Regions from separate parts of the Shewanella sp. FDAARGOS_354 genome, predicted to be linked through region 2. Evidence: predicted binding sites of a transcription regulator. Region 2 holds the regulator's gene; each other region holds the start of a gene.
What was found. The regulator LexA, encoded in region 2, represses DNA repair genes until DNA is damaged. The targets are predictions, from matches to a motif close to TACTGTATNNNNATACAGTA.

Region 1 (6,226 bases), 1.5 Mb from region 2:
GTGCTCTTTTATGAGCCCAGAGTACTCACCCATTCAGTGATTAGTCGCCAACTAACACAGTGGGATACTAAGGTCACTCATCATCAACATATTCCTAGTTTGCAGACAACCCTATCAACGACTGAGCATCCGTTTGATTATGTGTTATTGAGTTGCCATGGATTTAGCAATCCCAATCAATTGGTGAGTACGTTAAATCTAGCCAAGACAAAAACAGATTGTTTAGTCGTGCTATTCGACTGCCAAGAGCAAGACATGTTAAGTCAGTTTATTCGCCCCAATGCTGACGTGGTATTGTCTCTGCCAGTAAGCGAGCACCAACTGGCGCGTAATATGCTCTATCCACCAATGGAATATGACCTATTACCACCCGCAAGTATTACAGTTCCAGCGGCGCGCCAATCGCTTACCGTATTAGCGGTGGACGATAACTTCGCCAATTTAAAACTGATTGATACGCTGCTTAACGAACTAGTCACTACCGTTATCGCCGTCAATAGCGGTGAAGAAGCGGTAAAACAGGCGAAGACTCGCACTTTTGATCTTATCTTTATGGATATCCAGATGCCAGGCACCGATGGCATCAGCGCGACCAAGCAAATTCGCCAAGGGTCGATGAACCGCAATACGCCGATTATTGCCGTGACCGCCCATGCAATTGCCGAGGAACGTGAGCTAATTTTAGGTAGTGGCATGGATGGTTATTTGCCCAAACCCATAGATGAAGCCGCACTTAAAGCAGAGATTAACCGCTGGATTACTCGGCCCAAATTCACTCACTTTGATTTACATACCCTCAACTGGGATCTTTGCTTAACCCAAGCTAACCATAAGTCTGACCTAGCCTTAGATATGCTACGCATGTTATTGGAATCGTTACCTCAAACGGTCTCGGCGATAGAGACGGCACTGAGTCAAAACGATCAAACCACGATGCTCAGCACTATCCATAAACTTCATGGCGCCAGTTGCTATTGCGGGGTGCCGACCACACAGCGATTATGCCAAGAGATTGAATCGGCATTGAAACGTGATGCCCGTGTCGAAGATCTCGAACCGGAAATACTAGAGTTACTTGATGAGCTAACTAAGGTAGAATCGGCGGCAAAACAAGTGCTATCACAGCTATCAGCGGAAATAACAGATGACCAAAAAAACGGGCTTCTTTAAGCGTTTAAAAGCGCTAGAACTACCACAGAAAAAACTCTTTGCCATTGCCCTTTGCCAACGAATGTTGCCTAACTATCAACTGTTTTCAGAGGTTTGTGAGTTTGGTGATCCTGCGGTATTAAGCACTGTGCTCGAGCTTCTTTGGCAATCCCAGTACGACAATAAGCTGAAATTCAACATCGATGTGCATCTGCAACGCTTAGAAGATAACACCCCAGATCCTGCCGATTTTGATAGCTATGGCGTATACCCAGCAATGGATGCCGTGGTTGCGCTTTCCACTTTGCTTGGGGCGATTCAAACCAACCTTGAGGAAGATATCACCAATATCAGCAAGTTATCCTCAAGCACCGTGGCGAACTATATCGAGACCATCAGCGATGTGGATTTAACCGATGATGCCTTAGATGACTACGTCTTCGCCCATGAAGTGATGGAAGAAGAGCGCGCGCTACAAAATACCCTACTGGAAATTATCGAAGAAAATCCTAAGATTACTGCCGAATTAGTGAAGGGTTTACGCAAAGAGATTATCGAAGCGGGTGTATCGAATATCGGGATCAGCGTCGCATAATAAACCCTTTTAAGGTCTAGGGTTTATCTCTTCAGTTGCCTTGAAAATCCGGTGATGTTACCTAACATTTTTACTGCTTAGGTAGCATCAGCTACGGGTTTGAATCACCGGAGGATAGAGTTAACTCTATAACCCATTCAATATGAAAAAAATTGTTTATCAAGGTTTTATTTTAACCAATAGCGAAGGCCTTACCGATACCTGGAAACTCACTATAGGCGGGCAAAACCGTATTGGTTCTCTATTTGAATTACGCCGTTTAGTGAATTATTACCGTGAGCTTGGGATTGTGCCCGCCACCCGCGCGAGCCTGCAAGATGCTAAGCAAACGCAAAACTCCATGAGCCAAAATACTTTAAAACCCCGTAAACGTTAATCTTAAGCCATTGAAAAAAGTTCAGGCGCTTTGGATTGCATAAACTCGATAAACACCTTCACTTTCAGCGGTTGCTGACTACGCTGGTGATAAAGAATCGAAATTCTACGTTGTTCGCCAATCCATTCCGGTAAGAGCACTTTTAAACGCCCTTCTTTAATCTGTTGTTTTACGAATAATTCTGGCCCATACAGAATACCACCATGATCTAAGGTCGCCTGAATCGCGCCATGGAGATCCGTGAGCGTGAGTTTTGTTGGGCCATTAAAATAGAAAGACTCGCCATTAGGATGCTTTAAATGCCAATTAAACAGCGGCCAAACTTTGATCAACTGATGGTTTTCAAGATCATCGGGATGGATCAATTCAGGGGCATGGGCTAAATATTCCGGCGTCGCAAACAAACGATAATCAAGCTCACCTAAAGTACTCGACACCCAAGAAGAATCAGGCTGTGCACCACCGACAATCGCGACATCAATCCCTTTATCAATTAAATCCACTAACTCATTGCTTTGGGAAATGTGTAAACGAATATCGGGATATAAACGGCCAAACTCGTTTAATGCGTGAATAAAGATAATTGAAATAATTGAGATTGGCGCAGCTATCCGCAATGTGCCTTCAGGTTTATCGCTGCCAATGCCACTGAGTTCATCGAACTGCGCAATCACACTCTGATATCGCTGAAATAACGCTAAACCTTCCTCAGTTAACCTCAGCTTGCGGGTACTTCGCATAAACAATTGCTTATCGAGCTTTTCTTCAAGCTTGGCCAGCTTACGGCTCACAGTAGCGATAGGCATATCGAGCACTTTCGCGGCTTGAGAAAAACTGCCCGCATTCACCAAATGCACAAACAGATAAATTAACTGCAGCTCAGCGCCAACATCATCAGCCATGTTCAATCCCATCGTTTAGCGTGAGTGCCGCTCACAGATATAAGGCACTAACTCATTGTGTTTTAAACGTAGAATTATTCATTTCTACGACCATAGCGCAATAGCTTCCAAGGCTAATCCTATGCTATTTTGCCAATAAGTTTACTGCGCTAACACCGATTATCGTCAATTACCCTAGGTATTATTCCCTGCTAGCGCACCCACAACGTCTTCTTGCGGGAAAGCAAAAACACAAAAGGATGAGTGAGGGATATGACCATTTTAACCCCTCTGTTTGCCGTCTTCGGGATCATGCTGCTCGGCACACTTGTACAAAAACTGCGTTTTCTCCCAGTAGAAACCGACCAAGTGCTCAATCAATATGTCTACTATATTGCGTTTCCTGCCATTCTCTTGATTGCACTGGCCCAGCAACCGATTGAAGAAATTCTGCAATGGGGATTTATTGCAGGCTATAGCGCCGCCATGCTGATGATTTATCTGATTTGTGTTGGTATATCCTTACTTTTCAATCCTAAACAGCATGCAATTGCCGCCGTGCGCGCCTTAAATGCCACCTTTGGCAATACCGCATTTATTGGTATTCCGCTGCTGGTGATTATATTTCCTGAACAACAAAGCGCCCTAGTTGCCGCCGCCATAGCCAGTTTATTGTCCGTGCTTATGTTTGCCGTGGCCTTGGTCTGGCTGGAGCTTACGACAAATACCCACAGACAACACCACGCCGTAGTGATCATGTGTTTAGCTGTGGTTAAAAATCCCATCGTTATCGGCTGCTTTATCGGCATTGCAATTTCGGCATTGGGGATAACACTGCCCTCTGGCGTAGCGATGATGTTCCAACAAATTGGCAATACCTCAAGCCCCTGCGCTTTATTTGCCGTTGGCATGGTATTAGCCAAAGCCATGCGCTACCAAAAAGATAGCAAGGTATTTAGCCTGACGAATCTTATCGAACTTAGCCTTATCAACCTCTTTAAATTAATCCTACAACCCGCATTGGTTTTCTTCATGCTTAAAAGCGTTGGCGTTAGTGGAGATTACTTAGTGATGGGTGTAATCCTCAGTGCCTTACCTACGGCGGCCAGCGTCTATTTACTTGCTCAGCGCTATAACACCCAAGCCTCAACCAGTGCGCAGGGGATATTATTTGGCACTATAGTGACTTTTTTTAGCTTACCTATTTTAGAACAACTTGTTAAAACCTATTCATAAACAAGCGATTAAACTCTAGCTTATTGCAATGTGTCGAATATTTACCCAAAGCCACTTTACTGTATATAAAATCAGTATATACTGTTTATCAATACAGTGATTTGGTAAGTTATTCGACAGGAACTCATTATGCTTTGCCAACTCAGCATTAATAATTTCGCTATCGTCCGTTTTCTCGAACTGGATTTTCGTCCCGGTATGACCAGCATTACTGGTGAAACTGGCGCAGGTAAATCCATCGCCATCGACGCCTTAGGTTTGTGCCTAGGTAATCGTGCCGATGCCAGTAGTGTTCGCCCTGGTGCAAGTAAAACCGAAGTCAGTGCTCGATTTTCACTACACGATGTTCCCCTTGCCAAACGTTGGCTCGAAGATAACGATCTCGAACTTGATGATGAGTGTATTCTGCGTCGAACTATTGGCAGTGATGGCCGCTCACGCGCCTACATTAATGGCAATCCTGTGCCGTTAACTCAACTGAAATTACTCGGGCAATTGCTGGTCGGTATCCATGGGCAGCACGCCCACCATGCTATGCTAAAGAGTGAGCATCAACTCACCTTGCTCGACAGCTACGCCAATCACAGACTACTGATAGACACAGTGGCAGCAAGCTATCAACGCTGCAAACAAATCGAAGCCGAACTCAAGCAATTAGAAGCCTCACAGCATGAACGTATTGCCCGAAAACAGCTGGTGCAATATCAAGTTGAAGAGCTAGATGAATTCGACCTCAAGGTCGGTGAATTTGAGGACATTGAGCAAGAGCATAAACGCCTCGCCAATGGCACTGAACTGGTGGATAGCTGCCAAGCCAGCCTATATTTACTCACAGATGGCGAAGAGAGCAATATTGAGTCACTGCTTAACAAGGCTGTAAGCCTTGCTGAAAATTTGCAAAGCTATGATCCCGCATTAACCAATGTGAGTACTATGTTGAATGAGGCCCTAATTCAAGTACAAGAGAGCGCGGGAGAATTACAGCATTACCTGAGTAAACTCGAACTCGATCCCGCGCATTTTGCCTATTTAGAGGAACGACTCTCAAAGGCTATGCAACTGGCCCGTAAGCATCATGTTAGCCCTGACAAATTAGCCGAACATCATTTGGCACTCAAAGCGGAACTCACAACCCTCGATGACGATGAAACTAAGTTAGAGGAAATCCAACTCCAAGTTGAAGCGAGTAAAACCGCTTACTTAGCGAACGCACAAAAACTGAGCCAGAGCCGCGCCCGTTATGCGAAAGAACTGGATAAGTTAGTGACTCAATCTATCCACGAACTCAACATGCCCAAGGGTAAGTTCACCATTGAAGTGAATTTTAATCCCGAGATTATGTCGGTAAATGGCAGCGATAATATAGAGTTTATGGTCACCACCAACCCAGGCCAGCCTTTACAACCGATTTCACGGGTAGCCTCTGGCGGTGAATTGTCGCGTATCGGTTTAGGCATCCAAGTGATTACCGCGAAAAAGGTTGCCACTCCTACCCTGATTTTCGACGAGGTGGATGTCGGAATTTCAGGCCCGACCGCAGCTGTGGTTGGACGAATGCTGCGTAGTCTAGGAGAATCGACTCAAGTACTTTGTGTAACCCATTTACCTCAAGTTGCTGGTAATGGCCATCAACATATGTTTGTGAATAAATTCAACAAGGCGGGCAGTACAGAAACCACAATGATGCCTTTGGATAGGGAGCAACGTATCCAAGAATTAGCCAGACTTCTTGGTGGCGATACAATTACTTCTAACACTCTCGCCAATGCACGAGAACTATTACAGTAAAAATACAGTAAGCCACTGCAACGAAAATAAAGCTTTATAACCAATGCCTTATCTACAGCAGATAAGGCATTGGCATTTATAGGGTAACGAACTTTAGTTTGGGTTAACTAAAGATATTATTGGCTAATAAAGACAATCACTTGCAGACAAATAAGTGCAAAAAATCCTGCTAATACATCGTCTATCATAATGCCGAAACCA
Region 2 (6,226 bases):
GGCACCTTTGATGTTAATACCGCTGTAGAGCTTGTTCCATAACCACGTTAAAAAGCGCTCGGCAATACGTACGAGACTATCGGAATAATTCGCCGCAATTTCATCAAGATATTCAATTGCCGTTTCACGCGCTTGGGTTTCAGAAATCTTCTTGCTCGCGGCTTCTTCCTGAATTGCCTTGCGTAAGGATTCAGATTTCAGCAAGGAATGGAATAACGCCTGACGATTAGGCAACACAGGCCCCGTCATCACCTTACGTTGGCGGCGGAAATGCACTCTCGCTACTCGAGCCAATTTATGGGCAATGCCCATATCGGTACCATGTTCGTCGGCCATGTAACGCAGCGATACCGCATTAGAAAATTGCACAAAGTTATGACGGCCCAAAAATAGGATCATCAAGCACTTACGTAACCAAGTAGGATTCTCGCGCTCAAGCACTGCCGCCTTCATGGTGTCGTCTTCTTTACCCGGAGTACGACCCCAATACAGACTCACAGGCACCAGCTGTATATCTAACTCTGGCTTTTCCTTATGGACGGCCAACAAACGCATAAAACATTCGAGGAATGGCTCATTACTGGCGCGTTCACCAAATAAAGGCTTACGACCTTCAAGGCATACCACCCGTGGCGCCACAACGCCATTCACCACCAGCGGCTCGTAAGGGCTTGGCAAACCAAGTTTCGTGGTGATCTCGCTTAACGCAGCAATATCACTCAGGGATTCTGTTTTCATTACATAAGCAAGCGGTCTGGAGGCATCCAGATTCAGATCGGCAAAGGGATCCTGTGGCACAACAATAGTGTGCACTAAGTGCTTTTGGATCCAACGTAATGATTTCAACCAAAGAGAGTCTTGTTTAGGCATTATTCTTATGCAATGTAAGTACGTTCATTAGCCCCATAGAATACCAGATTCTAGAGAATATACCCAAACAACCTAAAGATGCAGGATTCAGCTGCTGATTTTAATGACTTAGTAACGCACTTTAGGCGACACCATTTATTGATACCGTGCAAATGGCATTCACCCCATAGATGACGATTACGGTTATTTGCAGATCTAGCTGACCAAGTTAAAAGTGGTTAATACTTGCACTACCAATAATACTGTATATACTAACAGTAACTGTATAGAAAAACAGGAAAGACCATGAGACCGTTGACGCCACGCCAAGCCGAAATTTTAGAGCTGATTAAACGTAATATTGCCGAGACTGGCATGCCACCCACTCGGGCCGAAATTGCCACCCGTTTGGGTTTTAAAAGTGCAAATGCCGCAGAAGAACACCTTAAGGCATTGGCGAAAAAAGGCTGCATCGAGATCATGCCTGGTACTTCCCGCGGGATCCGTCTCCCTGTAGAGGAAGAAGATAACCGCGAAACAGGCTTGCCACTGATTGGCCAAGTGGCAGCGGGTGAACCTATTCTCGCCCAAGAGCATGTCGAACAGTATTACCAAGTCGACCCCAGCATGTTCCACCCTGCTGCCGATTTCCTGCTGCGCGTAAAAGGCGACAGTATGAAGAATATCGGCATCCTTGAGGGTGACCTGCTTGCCGTTCATAAAGTACAACAAGCGCGCAATGGACAAGTTGTTGTTGCTCGCGTTGATGATGATGTAACCGTAAAACGCTTTGAAAAAAAAGGTAATTTAGTCTACCTACATGCCGAGAATGAAGACTATTCACCGATTAAAGTCGATTTGAGTTTCCAAAGTCTAACAATTGAAGGGCTCGCCGTAGGGGTGATCCGCAATGGAGATTGGCTATGAACAAACTATTAGGTAATGCCCCGCGTCACCCCGGTTTATGGCTCGATACGGTTCGAGATACAGAGACCGACTGGCAGCATACATCAATAGTCACTATGCCAACTCAGAGCCAAGGGCGCCAAGAGCTGACACAGCTGAGCAAACAACTTGCCCAACTGAGCCAACAGGGAAGATGGATAGTGCTCATCAACCCACCTAGTATTGGCTACAAGCAGCTATTAGCAAACGCAGGTGTGCGTATGGATCGCGTACTATTGGTTCACGCAAAAGATGAGGTCGAAACCCTTTGGGCGATGGAAAAAGCCTTAACCAGTGGCACATCTAGCGCAGTGATTACTTGGATTAACGCCCTAGATACTCGCGATAATCGTCGCCTACAAATTGTAGCAAAGAGCGCACGTGCAATGGGTATCGTGCTTGAAGGTTCAACGAATGACCAACCTTCTAGCACCAATCTCACACAATCGGCTAAATTTACTCAACCCGCATTTTTCAGCTCTGTTCATTAAAAATTTTTCACACCGTATTTAGCCTTGAAAGCCGCCTCACCTGTGAATGTGAGGCTTTTTTTTGGCAATTTTTCAGACAATTAGAAAAAGAAGTGATCTTGATCAATTTTTAAACAGCAAGTATGTTTGATTTAGGCGCACATGATATATCGCCTGTTTAGGCAGAAATATCGCGTTATTTTCGAATATCGCTCGCCCACAAAAATTGAGAATAATGGGTTTATTCAGCAGTATGTGCCAGTGTGGCTAATACCAGCAGTAACAATACTTGATCATAAGTAAGCCGCCAACGCACGTTGAAGTCAGAAACACTTTTTTGGGAACTGAAGAGTTTGCATAGAGTTGAGACTTACTGTGTTGCTCTTCTTTGTAGTTGCTATTTGCAATTAGCAGAGGAGAAGTCTTGTGAAGCAATGGTTGTATTGTTTACTCGTGGTGCTATTCGCCCCACCGTTGGCCGCAGCAGACATGCGGTTCAATATGACGCCTGGCGTAACAGAAATCAGTGGCAAGGTATACCACCTGCACATGACGATTCTGTATATCTGCTGCGCGATAGGCTTAGTGGTTTTTGGCGTTATGATTTATGCCATGATCAACCACAGAAAATCCAAGGGCGCGGTCGCGTCACACTTCCATGAGAGTACAAAAGTTGAGATCGCTTGGACGATAATTCCCTTTATCATTCTGATCTTAATGGCGATTCCGGCAACTAAAACTCTGATTGCCATGGAAGACCCCAGCAATGCCGATCTCACGGTAAAAGTCACAGGATCGCAATGGAAGTGGCATTACAGCTATTTCGATCAAGATATTGAGTTTTACAGTATTCTCGCCACACCAAGACCTCAAATCGAAGGTAGTGAGGCCAAGGGAGAGCACTACTTACTCGAGGTCGATAAGCCCCTTGTCCTGCCTGTAAATAGAAAAATCCGCTTTCTGATGACTTCTGAAGATGTTATCCATTCATGGTGGGTACCAGATTTTGCAGTGAAAAAAGATGCTAACCCAGGGTTTATCAACGAGGCGTGGACCCGTATCGATAAACCCGGCATTTACCGTGGTCAATGTGCCGAACTTTGCGGCAAAGATCATGGATTTATGCCGATAGTGGTTCAGGCACTGCCCGAAGCCGAGTTCGATGCTTGGGTTGCAGAACAAAAACAAGCTGCCAATGCCGCAGCGCAAGCCGCACAAGCCGCCTTATCACAAACACTGAGTAAAGAAGAGCTGATGACTCAAGGTGAGCAAGTTTACCTTGGTCACTGCGCAGCCTGCCATCAACCTAATGGCGAAGGTCTCAAAGGCGTATTCCCACATCTCAAAGGCAGCCCCATCGCTACTGGGCCACTGAGCGGTCATCTTGAAATCGTGCTCAATGGTAAAACGGGTACGGCCATGCAAGCCTTCAGTAAACAATTAACGCCCCAAGAAATTGCCGCAGTGATTACCTATGAGCGTAATGCGTGGGGCAATAACACTGGGGATGCGGTGCAAGCCAAAGACGTTGATGCCCATAAATCCGGTGGCACCAATAGCGAACCAGTAACAACGACTCCGCCCCCAGCAACCACCGATGCGCCTAAGCCAGCGAAAGAACCCGCCTCCAGTGTCGACCCCGCGAGTCTTCCCACGCTTAGCCATGATGAACTGATGGCCGAAGGAGAAAAGACCTATGCCACAGTTTGCGCCGCCTGCCACCAGCTAACGGGTGCAGGTATGCCTCCCGCCTTCCCCGCCCTTGCTGGTAGCGTTATTGCAACAGGCCCAGTCGCCAATCACATCGATATAGTGATGCACGGTAAACCGGGCACGGCGATGCAGGCATTTGGCAACCAACTCACGCCACAACAACTTGCCGCCATCATTACCTATGAGCGCAATGCGTGGGGCAACAATACCGGCGATACAGTGCAACCCGCTGATATTGCTCGCCATGGACAGTAGGGGATTAAGATGAGCACACTGACTCAAGATCAAATTGCCGCCCATGATGAACACCATCACGGTGCACCTAAAGGCATCATGCGCTGGTTACTCACCACCAACCACAAGGACATTGGCACCCTGTACCTATGGTTTAGTTTCATTATGTTTTTAACTGGTGGTGCGATGGCCATGGTGATCCGCGCCGAACTCTTTCAGCCCGGATTACAACTCGTTGAACCTAACTTCTTCAACCAAATGACCACAGTGCATGGGCTAATCATGGTATTCGGCGCAGTGATGCCAGCCTTTACCGGACTAGCTAACTGGTTAATCCCGATGATGATTGGTGCGCCAGATATGGCGCTTCCACGTATGAACAACTGGAGTTTTTGGATCCTGCCCTTCGCCTTTGCAATATTGTTGAGTTCATTGTTTATGGAAGGCGGCGGCCCTAACTTTGGTTGGACCTTCTACGCACCACTCTCGACCACTTATAGCCCCGACAGCACAGCATTATTTGTATTCTCGATCCATATCATGGGGATAAGTTCGATCATGGGTGCCATCAACGTGATCGTAACCATAGTCAACCTGCGCGCGCCAGGGATGACGTGGATGAAGTTACCGCTGTTCGTCTGGACTTGGCTGATTACCGCCTTCTTGCTGATCGCCGTTATGCCCGTACTCGCTGGGGCCGTCACTATGGTGTTAACCGATAAGTTTTTCGGTACTAGCTTCTTCGAGGCGGCAGGCGGCGGCGATCCTGTGATGTTCCAGCATATCTTCTGGTTCTTCGGTCACCCCGAAGTCTACATCATGATTTTGCCTTCCTTCGGCATTATCTCCGCCATAGTCCCGGCTTTCAGCCGTAAACCATTATTCGGCTATGCATCCATGGTGTATGCCACGGCGAGTATTGCGATTTTGTCCTTCCTCGTGTGGGCGCACCATATGTTCACCACCGGTATGCCTGTGTTTGCAGAGTTATTTTTTATGTACTGCACTATGCTGATTGCCGTGCCGACTGGGGTAAAAGTGTTTAACTGGGTAGCCACTATGTGGCGCGGCTCACTGAGTTTTGAAACCCCAATGTTGTTCGCGGTGGCCTTTATTATTCTGTTCACTATTGGCGGCTTCTCTGGCCTGATGCTCGCCATCACGCCAGCCGACTTCCAATACCACGATACTTACTTTGTGGTGGCTCACTTCCACTACGTGTTGGTCACTGGTGCGATTTTCTCCATAATGGCAGCGGCCTATTACTGGCTGCCAAAATGGACCGGCCATATGTACAGCGAAAAGCTCGGCCAGTGGCATTTTTGGTGTTCGGTGATTTCGGTCAACGTGTTGTTTTTCCCGATGCATTTCTTAGGTCTTGCGGGTATGCCAAGGCGTATTCCCGATTACTCGATTCAATTTGCCGATGTAAATCAAATCGTGTCGATTGGGGGGTTTGCGTTTGGGCTATCTCAGCTGATTTTCCTCGTGCTGGTAATTAAGTGCATTCGGGGCGGCGAAAAGGCGCCCGCCAAACCTTGGGAAGGCAGCGAAGGCTTAGAGTGGACCCTACCAAGCCCAGCGCCCTATCACTCTTTCACCACGCCACCCGAGGTGAAATAACATGCAAGGCCAACCCCATCAGCAAAACATCAAGTCCAACCGTAAGCTCATTAGCCTGTTGGTGCTGGGCTGCCTTGCGATGTTTGGCTTTGGGTTCGCCTTAGTGCCGCTCTACGATGTGCTGTGCGAAAAACTGGGTATTAATGGAAAAACCTCTAATACTGCCAGCAGTTATCAGGCGATCACTGTGGATAAGAACCGGGTGGTAACGGTGGAGTTTATCTCGCAGGTGCAGACGGGCATGCCGTGGAAATTTGAGCCACAAACGAAACGGCTCGAAGTGCATCCGGGAGAACTCATCCACACGGCATTTCTGGCGCAAAATGTCTCGAATAGAGCAATTGTGGGCCAGGCGATTCCTTCAATTTCGCCCGGCCAAGGCGCAGCTTATT
Region 3 (6,226 bases), 630 kb from region 2:
TTCTGTGCGATAACAAAACCATCATTACTCTGCCGTAGGACATTCAACCGCTGACTTGCGGTTTGACTCAGTGGCGCCTTGTAGAGTAACACACAATGACTGGCTACGGCACCGCGCCCTACTCGTCCTCGCAGTTGATGCAACTGTGCAAGTCCCAATCGTTCGGGGTTTTCGATTATCATCAGGCTAGAGTTAGGGACATCGACGCCGACCTCAATTACTGTGGTTGCCACCAATAAGTTGATGGTTCCCGCTTTAAAGTCCGTCATAATTTGTTGCTTTTCAGCACTTTTCATCCTGCCGTGTACTAAACCTATGGTCAGCTCCGGCAGTGCTTGGCGCAATTCTTCAGCGGTATCTTCGGCGGCCTGGCACTCGAGGACTTCGGACTCTTCAATCAAGGTACAGACCCAATAGGCTTGGCGTTTGTCCGTGATCACGCTGTTGCGGACGCGCTCGAGTACTTCATTACGGCGCGAATCGGGTATGGCGACTGTGGTGACGGGTGTGCGCCCTGGGGGTAACTCATCGATAATCGAGGTGTCGAGATCGGCGTAGGCTGTCATGGCTAACGTCCGTGGGATCGGGGTTGCCGTCATAATCAACTGATGGGGATGAAACCCTTGATTGATACCTTTTTCCCTGAGTCCCATCCGCTGGTGGACACCAAATCGGTGCTGCTCGTCGATGATAATTAAAGCGAGCCTATGGAAGATAACCTGTTGCTGAAAAATGGCGTGGGTACCGATCACCATTTGCGATGCGCCAGATTCAATATCGGCTAAAGATTGCGCCCGCGCCTTGCCTTTAAGCTTACCCGCAAGCCAACCGACTTTTAATCCTAGTGGTTCAAACCACGCGGCAAAGTTAGCTGCATGCTGCTCGGCGAGTAATTCGGTGGGCGCCATCATGGCCACTTGATAGCCGTTTTCAATCGCTTGAAGGGCGGCGAGGGCGGCGACTAAGGTTTTGCCTGAGCCGACATCCCCTTGCACTAAGCGCATCATGGGGTGCGGTTGTGCTAAATCTTTACCTATCTCGGCAACGACACGTTGCTGCGCGCCTGTGGGTTTAAAGGGCAGTGAGGCGAGAAAAGGGTTTAGTAATTGCCCCGTGGCATGCATGGTTACGGCGGCGTCGAGGTTACTGCGTTGTCTAAGGCGTAGCATACTCAGGTTGTGGGCGAGTAATTCTTCCTGCACCAGTCGCTGCTGCGCGGGGTGTTGACCAAGCTCTAAATCAAATTGTGAAATCCCCGCATGGGGGCGATGCAGGGTTTGCAGCGCCTGTTTTAGGCTCATGTTGTTTGGCTGCAAATGGGCGGGTAATAACTCGGTCAAGCCGCCATCTTCTAATAATTCAAGTGCCTGTTCGGTGAGCTTAATCCAACTCGCCTGTTTTAAGCCCTCGGTGGTGGGATAAATCGGCGTAAGTGTATCGCTTAGGTGAATATCCTCACCCGGATAGACGATTTTATATTCGGGATGCACGATTTCCGCTTGATGGCTTCCGCGACGAATTTCGCCATAGGCACGGATCATTAATCCATTTTGCATCGCATTGCGCTGCGCCATTGAAAAGTTAAAAAAGCGCAGGCTCATGCTGCCAGTATTGTCACGCACATTGCAGACGAGCATGCGTTTACGGCCCTGAAGGATTTGAGTCGACTGGATTTCGGCCTCAATGGTGCCGTAATTTCCGGGCATGAGTGCGGCGATGGGATAGATTTGAGTGCGGTCTTCGTAGCGCAGGGGCAAGTGAAACAGCAGATCTTGTACTGTTGTGATGCCGAGTTTGGCGAGTTTTTCCGCGACTCTTTTGGCGACGCCCTTGAGTTCGGTGATCGGAACAAGATCCAATTGCTGCAAGTCGTTAGCACTCAATCACTGTGAATTTATACATATACTAACAGAGAATAAACGTAAGGCAATCTTGGGGGATCGACTGCGGTTAAGTGCGCTATGTAAAGAGGCTGAATGAGCAATATTGGAATTAAAAATAGCCTCTTATCTTATACGTCGAGTTATCTTATTAATATTAAATGAATATTCTACAATTTCGAGCCTAAAACAGGAGCAAAAATTAATATTCTTTATTATAAAGTACACTTTTTGTTATTTTGTGGTTTAATCGAAGTGTTGGTTGCCATTGGGTTGTTTTGGTAATTATGCGGTAACAAGGTTGTGAATCGATAATAATAAAGTGACCTCTGTGATGGATCACATGCGGGGAAACACGGTCGAGGAGTACTCGCCTTTGCATCTATTATGTTTACGTTGTTTATGGATAGGCATACTGTGTTTTGCTTTGCCTGCGTGGGCTAAATTGGATGTGGTTTTTTTTAATCCAGGCGCGGTTACGGATAGCTTTTGGGGTGATGTCGATAAATTAATGCAGGTGGCTTCATCAAAGCTTGATATTAATTTGCAAATCATACATTCAGATCGCAATCACTTTAAAATGATTGCTCAATTAGAAACGTTACTAAAATCTCAGCCATCACTTCCTACTCATATTATTTTAGTGAATGAGAAGCAGTCTGCGATAAAAATGTTGCAGATGCTTTATCAATATCCCATATATGTTCAATTGATTTTAAATGATATTTCTGTCGCCGAGCGAGAACACTTATTGGCAGATCCACATTGGCAAACTTATTTATTACCAGCGCTTATCCCAGATAACTATGCTATTGGTGCTGATACCGCTAAAAATTTGCTAAGTCGTTTAGAAAATAAAAAGGCTAAGGTTTTATTAATCTCGGGCGATAAATCTACGCCCGCATCAGTGTTAAGAACTCAAGGCGCTAATGATTATTTCTTTATGCAACCCAATGTTATTGTTACTCAAACGGTATATGGTCAATGGCGTGAAGATATTGCTTATGATCAAACATTAACCTTGCTCAGCCGTTATCCGGATTTAACCTTAATCTGGACGGCGAACGATAAAATGGCTATCGGAGTGGTAAAAGCACTCCGCGAAAAGGGCCTTGAACCTGGACGTGATGTACTGGTCAGTTCGATTAATACTTCCCCTGAGATTTTGTCGCTCTGCCAAGAACGTAAAGTGAGTGCTCTGGGAGGTGGGCATTTTTTAGCGGGTGCTTTAGGGTTAATTCAGCTCAAACAATACCAAGAGACCCAACGTTATTCCTCCTATGAGGATATAGCCGACTTTCCGCACCTGATTTAGGAATAAATTTGCCGATACCGTTCGCCTAACACGTCGAGAATGATCTGCTGGTCCACTGTGAGTCCTGTGACTTGAGGTGGCGCCTCTCCCAACTGGTACTCGTGCACCCCGCCAAAGCGTAAAAAAATCCACCGCGCAGTCGGTTTTTGCGTGGGTTTCTTTTTCATGTCCGCCACACTCCGGTTCTGCTCTACTAAGCCCTGCCGGATCCGGTGCTCCAGCGCCGCATAAATCATCAGGCTACAGGTCATCACCATCAGCAACGCTTCGATACGTTCCGGTTTTTTAAGATATAACGAGGAGGTTAAAAATTCGGGACTTTTCAGAAACCTAAAACCACGCTCGACATTCTGCTGGGCTTTATAGGTAGCCAACAGCTCAGCCATGGTGAGCGTTTCACTGTGATCATTGGTCGCGAGGATGAACACCCCTGTCTGGTTGCGCGCCTCAGCCACCCGCGCCAAGCTACTTGCGGCTAACCCCTTGATGTGAAATTGGTAGTTCACCGGCATTTCACCCTTTTGGGGCCTTCCGCGCCCTGCATAGATAGGTTCACTCACGACTTCTGCTTCTAGTTGCAGCAGATTTAAGCTGACAGCAAAACGGGCTAATTCAGCCTGCGCATCGGTCTCGCAGGCAAAACGCTGGGCACATAATTTGTTGAAGGCTTTCAGTTCACGCGTGCTGTCTTTCAGTAGGTTTTTGGCTAATGTTTGCTGCTCACGGTGGCTGGCCTGTTCGCTGCGCACCAGCAACCAACGCTGCGCGACGTCGGCATAATTGGCGCTTTGCCAACAGCCATGATAGCCATTGCCCAGCGCAACCAGCGACTGGGTGCCAATGGTTGCCACGGCTCGCTTGGCTTCATTGAGGGTGACAGGCACACGAGTCACGAACAACTGTTGCTGTTGTGCCAGTAGTTGCAAGGTGTCGGCGCAATACAGCGCCGCATCGCCGACCAGATAACGACTCTCCTGCGCGGCCTTGAGACTGCTCAAGTGGCGCCGTACCGTCTGGGCAAAGGCCTTGGTATCATTAATATTACCACTCAAGGCTTGCATGTAGATGGGCAGGCCGGCCTGATTTTCACAGATAAGCTCCAGGATAACCTGGTTTAGCTCTGGCCGATGGTCGCGGCTATAGCCCCGTACCAATTGCAACTTACCGAGCTGCTCGCCATCGGCTTGGTCATAGGCGCCATCGACGTGGAAGCTGGTGATATCGAGGTGTACTGCAGTACTTTTGAGCCCCAATCGTTCAACGACCTGCTCCGCCATCACCTGATAAAGCGTGCTGACATCGGCCTCAAAGAGGGCATCAAGGCAGCGGCCGAGCACATCATCATTGAGGTCATCGGCACAGATCCCCGGGCCAATCAGGCGTTCTACAGGCTTGTTGGCAAAGAATTGCGGGAACATGTGCAAGGTCGAACTATGAAAGCCAAGACCGTTCAGTATCATCGCCACCAACGCTTCACCATGTGAGACTTTGTAGGGCGGCGTTTTGGGTAGCACCGCATCAATCATGCGAGCAATGCCGAGTTCTTGGCAAAGTGCAGCGACCAAACCAAGGTGGTCGAGGTTACGGATAGAGATAGCGGGAGCGGCCATGATGAATTACCTGCAAAAGAGAGTAATAGATCAGAATGACCGATCGCCGTCAAGTTTTTTAAATCGAAAATTAGGTGCGGAATGACGGATATAGAACTCTTTAGGGTACTTAATCCCGATTCAGCTTTTTATCAGAAGTTAGTTGCAAGGGATTGGGCTGGGATTTTTAAGACACAAATAGTGGATAAGTTATCACAACAGTAATTAATAGGTATTCATGAAGCATCGTAATCATTCCATCAGTCATAGAATGACGCTCACTATTATTGGGGTGAGCTCGTTTTTTGCTGTCCTGACCATGCTGGTGCAGTTAGTCTGGAATTATCAAGAAAGCATTGATAATACAACTGCCGATATTCGTGAATATTCCGAATCGATCTTACCCACTATTGCTAAGTCACTTTGGGATGTGGACCATGGTCTGTTATCTGATTTGCTTTCAGGCTTGGGCATGATGCCGATGGTGTCGAGTGTCAATTTAGAGAGTATCGATGGCGTAGCCATGCAGTTGGGCAAGGCGATTCACGCTAAGGATTACCGACAAACCCTGTTTCGTTACCCGATTATGTATCAGGAACAACAGATTGGTATGCTGACCGTCGGGCTGGATACGGACAAACTCTATTACGAATTATGGCAACAATTGATCATTATTGTCTTAGGCAATGGGCTTAAAACCTTACTGATGATTTATCTTATCCTTACGCTGGTGCGTTTATTGGTGACCAATCGTTTATCGGAATTGGAGCGGTTTGCTAACCAGATAAATTTGAATGCATTACCTAAGTTAACCGTACCCGATAGTGTGGTGAGAAATCCTGATGAAATTGGTCATGTTGCTCAATCGCTTCAGGCTATGTATCAAAGAATTCGCAACGATCTCGCGGTTAATAAACGCCAAAAGCGTGCATTGCAGCAACAGCAAAGTCAGTTAGCACGTTTAGTTGATGAGCGGACTCAAGCGCTCAATTGGCAGTCCCAAGCTAGCCAACTGTTAGCTGAAATATCATTGCAATTTTTAACAGTGGAGACCCTTAACTTAGACAACAACCTTACTGAGGTTTGCCGTAAAATCGGGCGATTATTTGATGTCGAAAGGGTAAGCCTAATAGAGTTTAACCAACGACAGGTAAACTACCGTTGCGTTTGGTCTAGTGAACCTAATGTATCTGAAATTATTAGCATTTCTGCGGATATTGTTACTTTGCTGGCACAAAAATTTGAGCAGGAATCGACATTAGTTATCGAGAATGTCGACTCATTGAAGCAAACATCGCCTGAAGAATACGGGTTACTTCGAGGTATTGGTATTTGCTCTATTGCCGCATTTGCCATGAAAAATGCCGATGAAATTGTCGGGCTATTATCGCTCTCAATGGTTTCTCGACCACTAAATTGGACTAAACAAAAAAAAGTGATGT

Region 1: recN (DNA repair protein RecN) is a predicted target of LexA. The motif match lies at 4,317-4,336, and genes of this name have one in related genera.
Region 3: recG (ATP-dependent DNA helicase RecG) is a predicted target of LexA. The motif match lies at 1,885-1,904, and genes of this name have one in related genera.

The regions. Positions count from the first base shown of each region.
Region 1 is NZ_CP022089.2:4,863,124-4,869,349, reverse strand. Features, by position in the region: gene barA (two-component sensor histidine kinase BarA) at 1-1,170, shown strand, start outside; gene CEQ32_RS21860 (YjaG family protein) at 1,145-1,744, shown strand; gene CEQ32_RS21855 (DUF3319 domain-containing protein) at 1,887-2,120, shown strand; gene lldR (LysR family transcriptional regulator LldR) at 2,123-3,022, opposite strand; gene CEQ32_RS21845 (AEC family transporter) at 3,275-4,237, shown strand; gene recN (DNA repair protein RecN) at 4,367-6,025, shown strand; gene CEQ32_RS21835 (phosphatidylglycerophosphatase A) at 6,142-6,226, opposite strand, start outside.
Region 2 is NZ_CP022089.2:3,407,696-3,413,921, forward strand. Features, by position in the region: gene plsB (glycerol-3-phosphate 1-O-acyltransferase PlsB) at 1-870, opposite strand, end outside; gene lexA (transcriptional repressor LexA) at 1,156-1,776, shown strand; gene CEQ32_RS15245 (cell division inhibitor SulA) at 1,773-2,285, shown strand; gene coxB (cytochrome c oxidase subunit II) at 2,691-4,232, shown strand; gene ctaD (cytochrome c oxidase subunit I) at 4,242-5,834, shown strand; gene CEQ32_RS15260 (cytochrome c oxidase assembly protein) at 5,836-6,226, shown strand, end outside.
Region 3 is NZ_CP022089.2:4,035,624-4,041,849, forward strand. Features, by position in the region: gene recG (ATP-dependent DNA helicase RecG) at 1-1,868, opposite strand, end outside; gene CEQ32_RS18195 (ABC transporter substrate-binding protein) at 2,224-3,195, shown strand; gene CEQ32_RS18200 (IS1634-like element ISShes12 family transposase) at 3,192-4,805, opposite strand; gene CEQ32_RS23230 (hypothetical protein) at 4,887-5,009, shown strand; gene CEQ32_RS18210 (sensor domain-containing diguanylate cyclase) at 5,023-6,226, shown strand, end outside.